One region of the Afipia felis ATCC 53690 genome, then DNA from elsewhere that is predicted to be linked to it. Evidence: predicted binding sites of a transcription regulator. Region 1 holds the regulator's gene; the other holds the start of a gene.
The links. The regulator HrcA, encoded in region 1, represses chaperone genes, less so after heat shock. The targets are predictions, from matches to a motif close to GTTAGCACTCNCNNNNNGNGAGTGCTAAC.

Region 2: HMPREF9697_RS10100 (co-chaperone GroES) is a predicted target of HrcA. The motif match lies at 2,672-2,700, and genes of this name have one in related genera.

The regions. Positions count from the first base shown of each region.
Region 1 covers NZ_KB375270.1:2,832,102-2,836,898, reverse strand. The annotation lists gene hemW (radical SAM family heme chaperone HemW) at 1-895, opposite strand, end outside; gene rdgB (RdgB/HAM1 family non-canonical purine NTP pyrophosphatase) at 885-1,523, opposite strand; gene rph (ribonuclease PH) at 1,523-2,239, opposite strand; gene hrcA (heat-inducible transcriptional repressor HrcA) at 2,395-3,486, shown strand; gene grpE (nucleotide exchange factor GrpE) at 3,585-4,184, shown strand; gene HMPREF9697_RS13395 (hypothetical protein) at 4,201-4,797, opposite strand, start outside.
Region 2 covers NZ_KB375270.1:2,124,625-2,129,421, forward strand. The annotation lists gene HMPREF9697_RS10085 (protein phosphatase CheZ) at 1-656, shown strand, start outside; gene HMPREF9697_RS10090 (MFS transporter) at 717-1,919, opposite strand; gene HMPREF9697_RS10095 (hypothetical protein) at 1,987-2,484, opposite strand; gene HMPREF9697_RS10100 (co-chaperone GroES) at 2,772-3,068, shown strand; gene groL (chaperonin GroEL) at 3,119-4,771, shown strand.

The sequences.
Region 1 (4,797 bases):
CGACGCGCAGGAGCCATGCTTCCGGGCGCTTGTCGGTCGCGGTCGCGTGGCGGATGCCGCCGATGTCGAGCCGTCCATGCGCGCCGGGACCGATGCCAGCATATTCCTGGCCGCGCCAGTAAACGAGGTTGTGGCGGCACTCCGCACCGGGGCGCGCGTGGTTGGAAATCTCGTAGGCCGGAAGGCCGTGCGTTGCGCAGACGTCTTGCGTCACGTCATAGAGTGCGCGCGCGAGGTCTTCATCGGGCGTCTTGAGTTTGCCCGCGCGGTGCAGGCCGAAGAACGGCGTGCCTTCCTCGATGGTCAGTTGGTAGAGCGACAGATGCTCGGCCGCTTCCGAGATCGCGAGATTGAGTTCCTGCGTCCATGCAGCAGCGCTCTGGTCAGGGCGCGCGTAGATCAGGTCGAACGAATAACGGTCGAAGGCGCCGCGCGCGATCGCAACCGCATCGAGCGCCTCGCGGGCGCTGTGCAAACGGCCCAGCGCCTTCAGTGAAGCATCGTCGAGCGCTTGTACGCCGAGCGAAACGCGGTTGACGCCCGCCGCGCGATAGCCCGCGAAGCGGGTTGCCTCGACGCTGGTCGGATTCGCTTCAAGCGAGACCTCGACATTGCCGGCGACGTTCCAGTGCTCGCCAATGGCGTCGAGAATCGCGCCGACCGTCTGCGGCTTCATCAACGACGGCGTGCCGCCGCCGAGAAAGATCGAGGTTACGGTGCGGCCGGGAACCCGCGCCGCCGTGGTTGCGATCTCGCGCGCAAAGGCGCGGGCAAAACGCTCCTCGTCGATCGCGGTATGGCGGACGTGGCTGTTGAAGTCGCAATACGGACATTTCGACAGGCAGAACGGCCAGTGCACGTAAACGCCGAAGGCATTTTGCGCGTCAGCGTGCAAGGCTGATCTCCGCGAGCTTCACGAACGCCTTCGCGCGGTGCGACAGGCCGAGGCCAAGCGGCGGCAGTCCGTGCTTCTCGATGCTCGTCATCTCGCCAAAGGTGCGGGTGTGGCCGTCCGGCAGAAATGCCGGGTCGTAGCCGAAGCCCGCATCGCCGCGCGGCGGCCAGACCATCTGGCCCTCGACACGCTCTTCCACTTCTTCAAGATGTCCGTCCGGCCACGCCACGCACAGCGCGGATACGAACTGCGCTTTGCGTTCTGTAGGCTCGGTCGCGCCGCGCTCCTGCAACAGCCGCTCGATCTGTGTCATCGCCGCCATGAAATCTTTGGACGGTCCGGCCCAGCGCGCCGAATAAATGCCTGGCTGGCTGTCGAGCGCATCGACGCACAGGCCGGAATCATCGGCGAAGGCGGGAAGTCCGGTTGCCTTCGCAGCAGCTTCCGCCTTGATCCGCGCGTTGGCAACAAACGTCGTGCCGGTCTCGTCTGGCTCCGGCAGATTCAGTTCGCCCGCGGACACTGCCTCGATGCCGTAAGGCGCGAGCAGTTCGCGCATCTCGGCAAGCTTGCCGGAATTGTGGGTCGCGATGACAAGGCGGCCTGTGATCTTGCGGTGGTCGGACATTAAGCCATCGCGATCTTCTGCAACTCGACGAGACGGCCGATGCCGTTCTGCGCGAGCGCCATCAGCTTGAGGAACTCGTCCTGCGAGAACGGCGTCCGCTCGGCGGTGCCCTGCACCTCGACGAGGCGGCCGTCGCCGGTCATGACGAAATTGGCGTCGGTTTCCGCTTCCGAATCCTCGGCGTAGTCGAGATCGAGCACGGGCGTGCCGTTGTAGATGCCGCAGGAGATTGCGGCGACGTTATCGCGCAGCACGTTATCGGATTTGAGCATGTTGCGCGCCTTCATCCATTGCAGGCAATCGGCGAGCGCAACCCACGCGCCGGTGATGGAGGCGGTGCGGGTGCCGCCGTCGGCCTGGATCACGTCACAGTCAACGGTGATCTGGCGTTCGCCGAGCGCAACGAGATCGACGGTGGTGCGCAGCGAACGGCCGATCAGCCGCTGGATTTCGACGGTGCGGCCGCTCTGCTTGCCGGCGGAGGCCTCGCGGCGGACGCGATCATGGGTGGCACGCGGCAGCATACCGTATTCGGCGGTGACCCAGCCGCGACCCTGGCCCTTGAGCCACGGCGGCAGCCGTTCCTCCAGCGTCGCGGTGACGAGCACATGGGTGTCGCCGAATTTCACCATGCAGGAACCTTCGGCGTATTTCACCACGCCGCGCTCGAGCGAGACGGGGCGCAGTTCGTCGGGCGCGCGGCCGCTGGGACGCATATTTCTCTCCAAAAAAGCAGGAAGGATCTTGGGGCTGCTTTTAGGAGGGTGCGCCGCGCGCGGCAAGGCCGAAAGGCATCAAGGTGCTTGTCAGCCGCGCGCGGGGGGAACACATTAAGCCCCGGATTAGATTGATGCTTCCACAGGAGACATGGTTGTCGCATCACGACCCGAAAGACTCGCTGATCACGCCGAGCGCGGCGCTGTCCCAGCTTAACGAGCGCTCGCGCGATATTTTTCGGCAAATTGTCGAGAACTATCTCGCCACCGGCGAGCCGGTTGGCTCGCGTAACATTTCGCGCATGATCTCGGTGCCGCTGTCGCCGGCCTCGGTGCGCAACGTCATGGCGGATCTCGAACATCTCGGCCTGATCTACGCGCCGCACACCTCCGCCGGCCGTCTGCCGACCGATCTCGGTCTGCGTTTCTTCGTCGACGCGCTGATGCAGGTCGGGGACCTCACCGAATCCGAGCGGCAATCGATTCAGGCGCAGCTCGCCGCCATCGGCAAGCAGCAGTCGATCGAGGCGACGCTGAGCGATGCGATGACGCGGCTCTCTGGCCTGACCCGCGCCGCCGCCGTGGTGCTGACGGGCAAGTCCAACGCGCGGCTGAAGCACATCGAATTCGTGCGGCTTGAGCCGGAACAGGCGCTGGTCGTGCTGGTGTCGGAAGACGGGCAGATCGAAAACCGCATTCTGCCGCTGCCGCCGGGCGTGCCGTCCTCGGTCTTGGTGGAGGCCTCGAACTTCCTCAACGCCCGCATCCGCGGCCGCACGTTGAGCGAAGCGCGCGCCGATCTCGAAGCGGCGCTGGCGCAAAGCCGCAACGAGCTCGATCAGCTCACGCAGAAGATCATTTCGGCGGGCGTCGCCTCATGGTCGGGCGGCTCGACCGACGAACGCCGCCTGATCGTGCGCGGCCATGCCAACCTGCTCGAAGATCTTCACGCCATGGAAGATCTCGAGCGCGTGCGCCTGTTGTTCGATGATCTGGAAACCAAGAAGGGCGTCGCCGACCTGCTGGGCCTCGCCGAACGTGGCGACGGCGTGCGGATTTTCATCGGCTCGGAGAACAAGCTGTTTTCGCTGTCGGGCTCCTCGACCATCACCGCGCCCTATCGCGATAGTTCCGGCCGTATCGTCGGCGTGCTCGGCGTGATCGGTCCGACGCGGCTGAACTACGCGCGCGTCATCCCGATGGTGGACTATGCCGCGCGCATCGTCAGCCAGATGCTCGGCAAATAGGTATTTTGGACTGGCGGCTGCGCTTGATTTTGGCGGCCAAACGACGATATGCCAACAAGAACACCCCTCAATCAGTTCAATCAGACAGTGGAAGCGTGATGACCGACAAAGACGGCCAGAAGGAATTTTCTGAAGCGGCGGACAACGCGGGCAGCAAGCCCGGCGAACCGCGCGTCTCCAAGCCGTACATCATGCCCGACGATCCGGAGGAAACGCCCTCCGAGGCGCTCGTCAAGGAAGCGGCTGACGCCAAGGACAAGATGCTCCGCACGCTGGCGGAGATGGAAAACCTGCGCAAGCGCACCCAGCGTGAGGTCGCGGACGCACGCGCCTACGGCATCGCCGGTTTCGCGCGCGACATTCTGGAAATTGCCGACAATCTGCAGCGCGCGCTCGACGCGGTGCCTGCGGAGGACCGTGCCACCGCCGATGCGGGCCTCACGGCGCTGATCGAAGGCGTCGAATTGACCGAGCGCTCGCTGCACCGCTCGCTCGAGAAGAACGGCGTGAAGAAGTTTGATCCGATGGGCGAGAAGTTCGATCCGAACGTGCATCAGGCGATGTACGAGGTGCCGGACAATTCCGTCGCGCCCGGCACCGTCGTGCAGGTGATCCAGACTGGCTACATGATCGGCGAGCGCATGCTTCGTCCGGCGTTGGTCGGGGTCTCGAAGAACGAACCCAAATCCGCAAGCTGATCGAAGCGTCTCGGCGTTATTTCGCGCTGATGCTGTCGCGCACGGTGCGGAAACGCGTGAAGGCCTCCGACCATTCGGACTGCGGTGCGCTTGCGACAATGCGCAGCGTCGCGGACCCTGAGCCGAAGCGCAGCCATTGCACCACCCGCACCGGCGTGTTCGCGGTGCCGGTCACGCCTTCCAGGCGTGTCTCGAAACCCGGGCTGCCGTCGATCCGCAACGGCTCGTTGTTGGTCATTTTGACATCGCGCAGGCCCGCGATGTTAGCGGCGAGGTCGCGCGCGAAGCGGCCGCGATCGTCCGGCTGGGCGGGCGCGCCCTGCATCACGCCGACCATGATGTAGGCAGCGCTGTCGAGCTTGGCATCGTCGTCGCCATCGCTGAGCAGCACCGCCGAGCGCGGCGCGATGGTGCGCACATGCTTGAAGCCCGCGAGATCGCCGAGTTTGAAGCTGAGCTGAGAGAGTTGCTCCTCGACCGGCACTTCGGACCGCGTCACCGTGCTTGTAAGCATCTTGCGGATGTTGGTGTCGGAATAGGCGTCACCCGCATCGCCGCGTATCTGGACGATGACGTAGCCGGTGAATTTGTTGCCCGGCAGCAGCAGCGTGTA
Region 2 (4,797 bases), 710 kb from region 1:
TACGCGTCATTCGCGAACAGATGGGCCGGATCACGCTGGGCTCCCGCGTCCGGACTGAAGACAACACGATCACGCAGGAAGAAGCTAACGCCAAGGCCGCGCTCGAATCCTACCGTGCGCAGATCGCCCAGTGCGAGAAGCTCAAGGTCGAGCTCGACCTGATCCACGAAGCAATCAACCGCACCAAGGAAGAAATCGCCGTGCTGCACGGCACGAGCTTCAGCGGCGCGGAAATGTCGAAGGTCACCGGCGAGCTCGGAGCCATCGTCGGGGGCACCGAAGAAGCCACCGACCAGATTCTTGCCGCCGCGGAAGCCATCGATCAGGCTGCCAGCGCGCTCGCCAAAGGTACCTCGGCCGATCAGCAGGAACGTATGGTCGCCGACATCTCCGAGCGCGTCATCAGCATCTTCGAAGCCTGCAACTTCCAGGACCTCACCGGCCAGCGCATCAGCAAGGTGATGAACACGATGAAGTTCATCGAGCATCACATCAACGTCATGATGGACATCTGGGGCGGCGTCGACGCCATCAAGGCGCATGCGCCGGCGATCCTCGATACCCGCGAGGGCGACGCCAAGCTGCTCAACGGACCGAAGCTCGACGGTGACGAAGGGCACGCTTCGCAGAACGATATCGACGCGCTGTTCAACTAAAAGCCGCGTCCGCCACATTCAAAACGCCCCCGCCTCGTCGGGGGCGTTTTTGTTTCCGCTTCACACCCGCCGCAGCAGCGAGAAGGAAAGCAGCGCCAGAGCAATCGCCATGATGATAATTTCGAGAGCGGCCTGATCGGACCAGCGATCGATGACAAAGGCGAGAATGAACGGCGAGAGCGCCTGCGTGATCTGGCCCGGCCGCGAAATTCGCCCGACCACGCGGCCATAGCCTGTCGGACCAAAGGTCGCGAGCGGCAGCGCGCCACGCGCGATCGTCATCACGCCATTGGCCGCACCGAACAGAATCGCGAAGATGATGGCATGCAGCGTCTCGATGCCCGCAAACGCCAGAACCGAAAAGGCGGCCGCCATGGTGCACATCGAGAACCGCGCCACCCAGACGGGGTGCAGCCGCCCTTTGCTGGCGAAATCCGCAAAGCGCGTCACAAGCTGGGCAGGACCAAACATCGCACCGATCGTCACGGCGAGACCCGGATCGAGTCCACCACGCTGCAGGATCGGCAAAAGATGCGTCGTGGTGCCCGACAGCGCGAAAGCATGACCTGCGAAACCTGCCGCCATCAGGAAAAAAGACCAGCCATGCGGCTTGACGAAGCGCTTCTTCGCAGCCGGCTCGTCGGCCGCCGCAACCGCGGTCTTCATCTGCGCCTTGCGCCTTGGCAACGCAAACCAGTGCAACGGCGCGATCAGCAAAGCGAGCACCGCCGCCCAGGTAAAGAACACACTTTTCCAACCGAAATGCTCGATCAGGAAATGCATGAACGGCCACCCCACCGTGGAGGCAAGGCCGCCAGAGAACGTGACAACAGTGATCGGCCCGCGAGAGGCCATCCCATAAATGCGCGTGAGCGTGGTGAAGGCGGGATCGTAAAGGCAGCTGGAAATGGCAAGCCCGATCAGAATCCATGCCAGCACGTAGACGATGTAATTGGGCGCCAGTGGAAGCAACACCAGTCCAGCTGCACCGACCAATGCGCCGACAGACATCACCAGATTACCGCCGCGCTTGTCGATCAACCCACAAGTATAGGGCGCACATAGCCCCGAAATGCCAAGCGCAATGGAAAATCCGGACAACGCCAACGGCAGCGACCAGCCGTGCACATCCGCGATATAGGTCATGGTGAGGGCGGGAGGATAAAATAACGCGCCCCACCCCAGAATCTGGGTGACGCACAACACCGCAACCGCGCGATGAGGCCCTGCAATCAGCGCGGCCGGTCCGGCAAAAGGGTTCATATCACCGGCATTAATGTCAGGATTCGCGGATTAAAGAAGAGCAGCCCGCGCAGCCGGTTCCGTTTTTCTATGCACGCGGCGCGCAGCGCACATAGACCATGGTGCCGTATCGCGTCGCAGCATCCGGATCGATGAAGCGGGTGGTCAGCACGCGGCCATCGAACGAAACGATCTCGCGATCCTGCGGACCGCCGGCCGGACCCGCGGGGCCGATGTAGTTCTTGCCGCTCTGGCTGCCTTTGAGGCGCAATTCTTGCGGGGTCGCCTCATCGGCGAGATGCATGATGACGCCGCCCGTCGGCCCCTTGCCGATCACGTAAGGCTGCCTGCACTGGCCCCGCGCGGCGTTCTCGGTGCGCACGCGGTCTTCCGGCTTGTGATAGGCGGCGAGACCCCAGCGGCCAACCAGTTCATCGGCGCGGATCGTTGCGGGAATTTCCGGCGGCGCCGCCGGTTCCTGCGACACGGGCGTGTTGCCATTGAGACTGAAACTGCTGCAACCACCGATCAAGGCGGCAAGAACCGAAACTATCGCCAATTTCGAAGTGGTGCGCAGACTGATCATAAATTCTCCTACACGGACTTCATGAACCACGTTTGCCAGCCTGGCAAGCGGCGTCACTCCCTCAGAGTCCATTGTTCGAACGCGGGTGATGGCGTTCGAGCATCTTATAATGACCTCACCAAGGTCTTAAGCGAGCGGCGTTGCTTGACAGGAAAAGCGCCAACCCATATTTCCCCTCGGCAACAACATTAGCACTCCCAAAATGGGACTGCCAATCTCGTTCGAAGGGCAATCGCTCGCTTCGCCCGATTCCAAGAACACTGAAACCAACGCTGAAGGACACCATCATGGCCAAAACCACGTTCCGTCCGCTGCACGACCGTGTTGTCGTCAAGCGCATCGACGCTGAAGAAAAGACCAAGGGCGGCATCATCATTCCGGACAACGCCAAGGAAAAGCCTTCGCAGGGCAAGATCGTCGCCGTCGGCCCGGGTGGCCGCGACGAAGCCGGCAAGCTGATCCCGATCGACCTCAAGGTCGGCGACGTTGTTCTGTTCGGCAAGTGGTCGGGCACCGAAGTGAAGCTCGATGGCGAAGACCTCCTCATCATGAAGGAGTCCGACGTCATGGGCGTGCTGGCCTAAGCAGCCTCTCCCGACCTCATCCAAGACATCTCAATTCGGAGTAATTTTTCATGGCTGCCAAGGACGTTAAATTTTCGGGCGACGCGCGCGAACGCATGCTGCGCGGCGTCGACACCCTCGCCAACGCCGTCAAGGTGACGCTGGGCCCGAAGGGCCGCAACGTCGTGATCGACAAGTCGTTCGGCGCGCCACGCATCACCAAGGACGGCGTCACCGTCGCCAAGGAGATCGAGCTCGAAGACAAGTTCGAGAACATGGGCGCGCAGATGGTGCGCGAAGTGGCTTCCAAGACCAACGATCTGGCTGGCGACGGCACCACCACCGCGACCGTTCTCGCGCAGGCGATCGTGCGCGAAGGCGCGAAGTCGGTTGCCGCCGGTATGAACCCGATGGACCTGAAGCGCGGCATCGACATCGCAGTTGCCGCCGTCATCAAGGACATCGAGAAGCGCGCAAAGCCCGTCGCGTCGTCGTCGGAAGTCGCACAGGTCGGTACCATTTCGGCCAACGGCGATTCCACCATCGGCAAGATGATCGCGCAGGCGATGCAGAAAGTCGGCAACGAAGGCGTCATCACGGTTGAAGAAGCCAAGTCGCTCGACACCGAAGTCGATATCGTTGAAGGCATGAAGTTCGACCGTGGCTATCTCTCGCCCTACTTCGTCACCAATGCCGAGAAGATGACCGCCGAACTCGAGGATACCTACATCCTCCTCCACGAGAAGAAGCTCACCGGCCTGCAGGCGATGCTGCCTGTGCTGGAAGCTGTGGTGCAGTCTGGGAAGCCGCTCCTGATCATCGCGGAAGACATCGAAGGCGAGGCGCTCGCGACCCTCGTCGTCAACCGTCTGCGCGGTGGCCTCAAGGTTGCGGCTGTGAAGGCTCCGGGCTTCGGCGATCGCCGCAAGGCGATGCTCGAGGACATCGCGATCCTCACCGGCGGCCAGCTCATCTCCGAAGATCTCGGCATGAAGCTTGAGAACGTCACGCTCAAGCAGCTCGGCCGCGCCAAGAAGGCGGTGATCGACAAGGAGAACACCACCATCGTCGGCGGCGCCGGCAAAAAGGCGGAGATCGAAGCTCGCGTCAACCAGATCAAGGCGCAGATCGAAGAAACCACTTCGGACTACGACCGTGAGAAGCTGCAAGAGCGTCTTGCCAAGCTCGCGGGCGGCGTCGCGGTGATCCGCGTCGGCGGTGCGACCGAGATCGAGGTGAAGGAAAAGAAGGACCGCGTCGAAGACGCGCTCAACGCGACCCGCGCGGCCGTTCAGGAAGGCATCGTTCCCGGCGGCGGCACCGCGCTGCTGCGTGCCAAGAAGGCGGTCGGCCGCATCAACAACGACAACGCCGATGTCCAGGCTGGCATCAACATCGTGCTCAAGGCGCTGGAAGCTCCGATCCGTCAGATCGCGGAGAACGCCGGTGTCGAGGGTTCGATCGTGGTCGGCAAGATTCTGGAGAACAAGACCGAGACCTTCGGTTTCGACGCCCAGAACGAAGAGTATGTCGACATGGTCGCCAAGGGCATCATCGACCCGGCGAAGGTCGTGCGCACCGCGCTGCAGGACGCCGCTTCGGTGGCAGGCCTGCTGGTGACGACCGAAGCCATGGTCGCCGAGCTGCCGAAGGAAGCCGCACCCGCGATGCCGGGCGGCGGCGGAATGGGTGGCATGGGAGGAATGGGCGGCATGGGCTTCTAAGCCCGTCCGCTCTCCCTTCAGAGAAA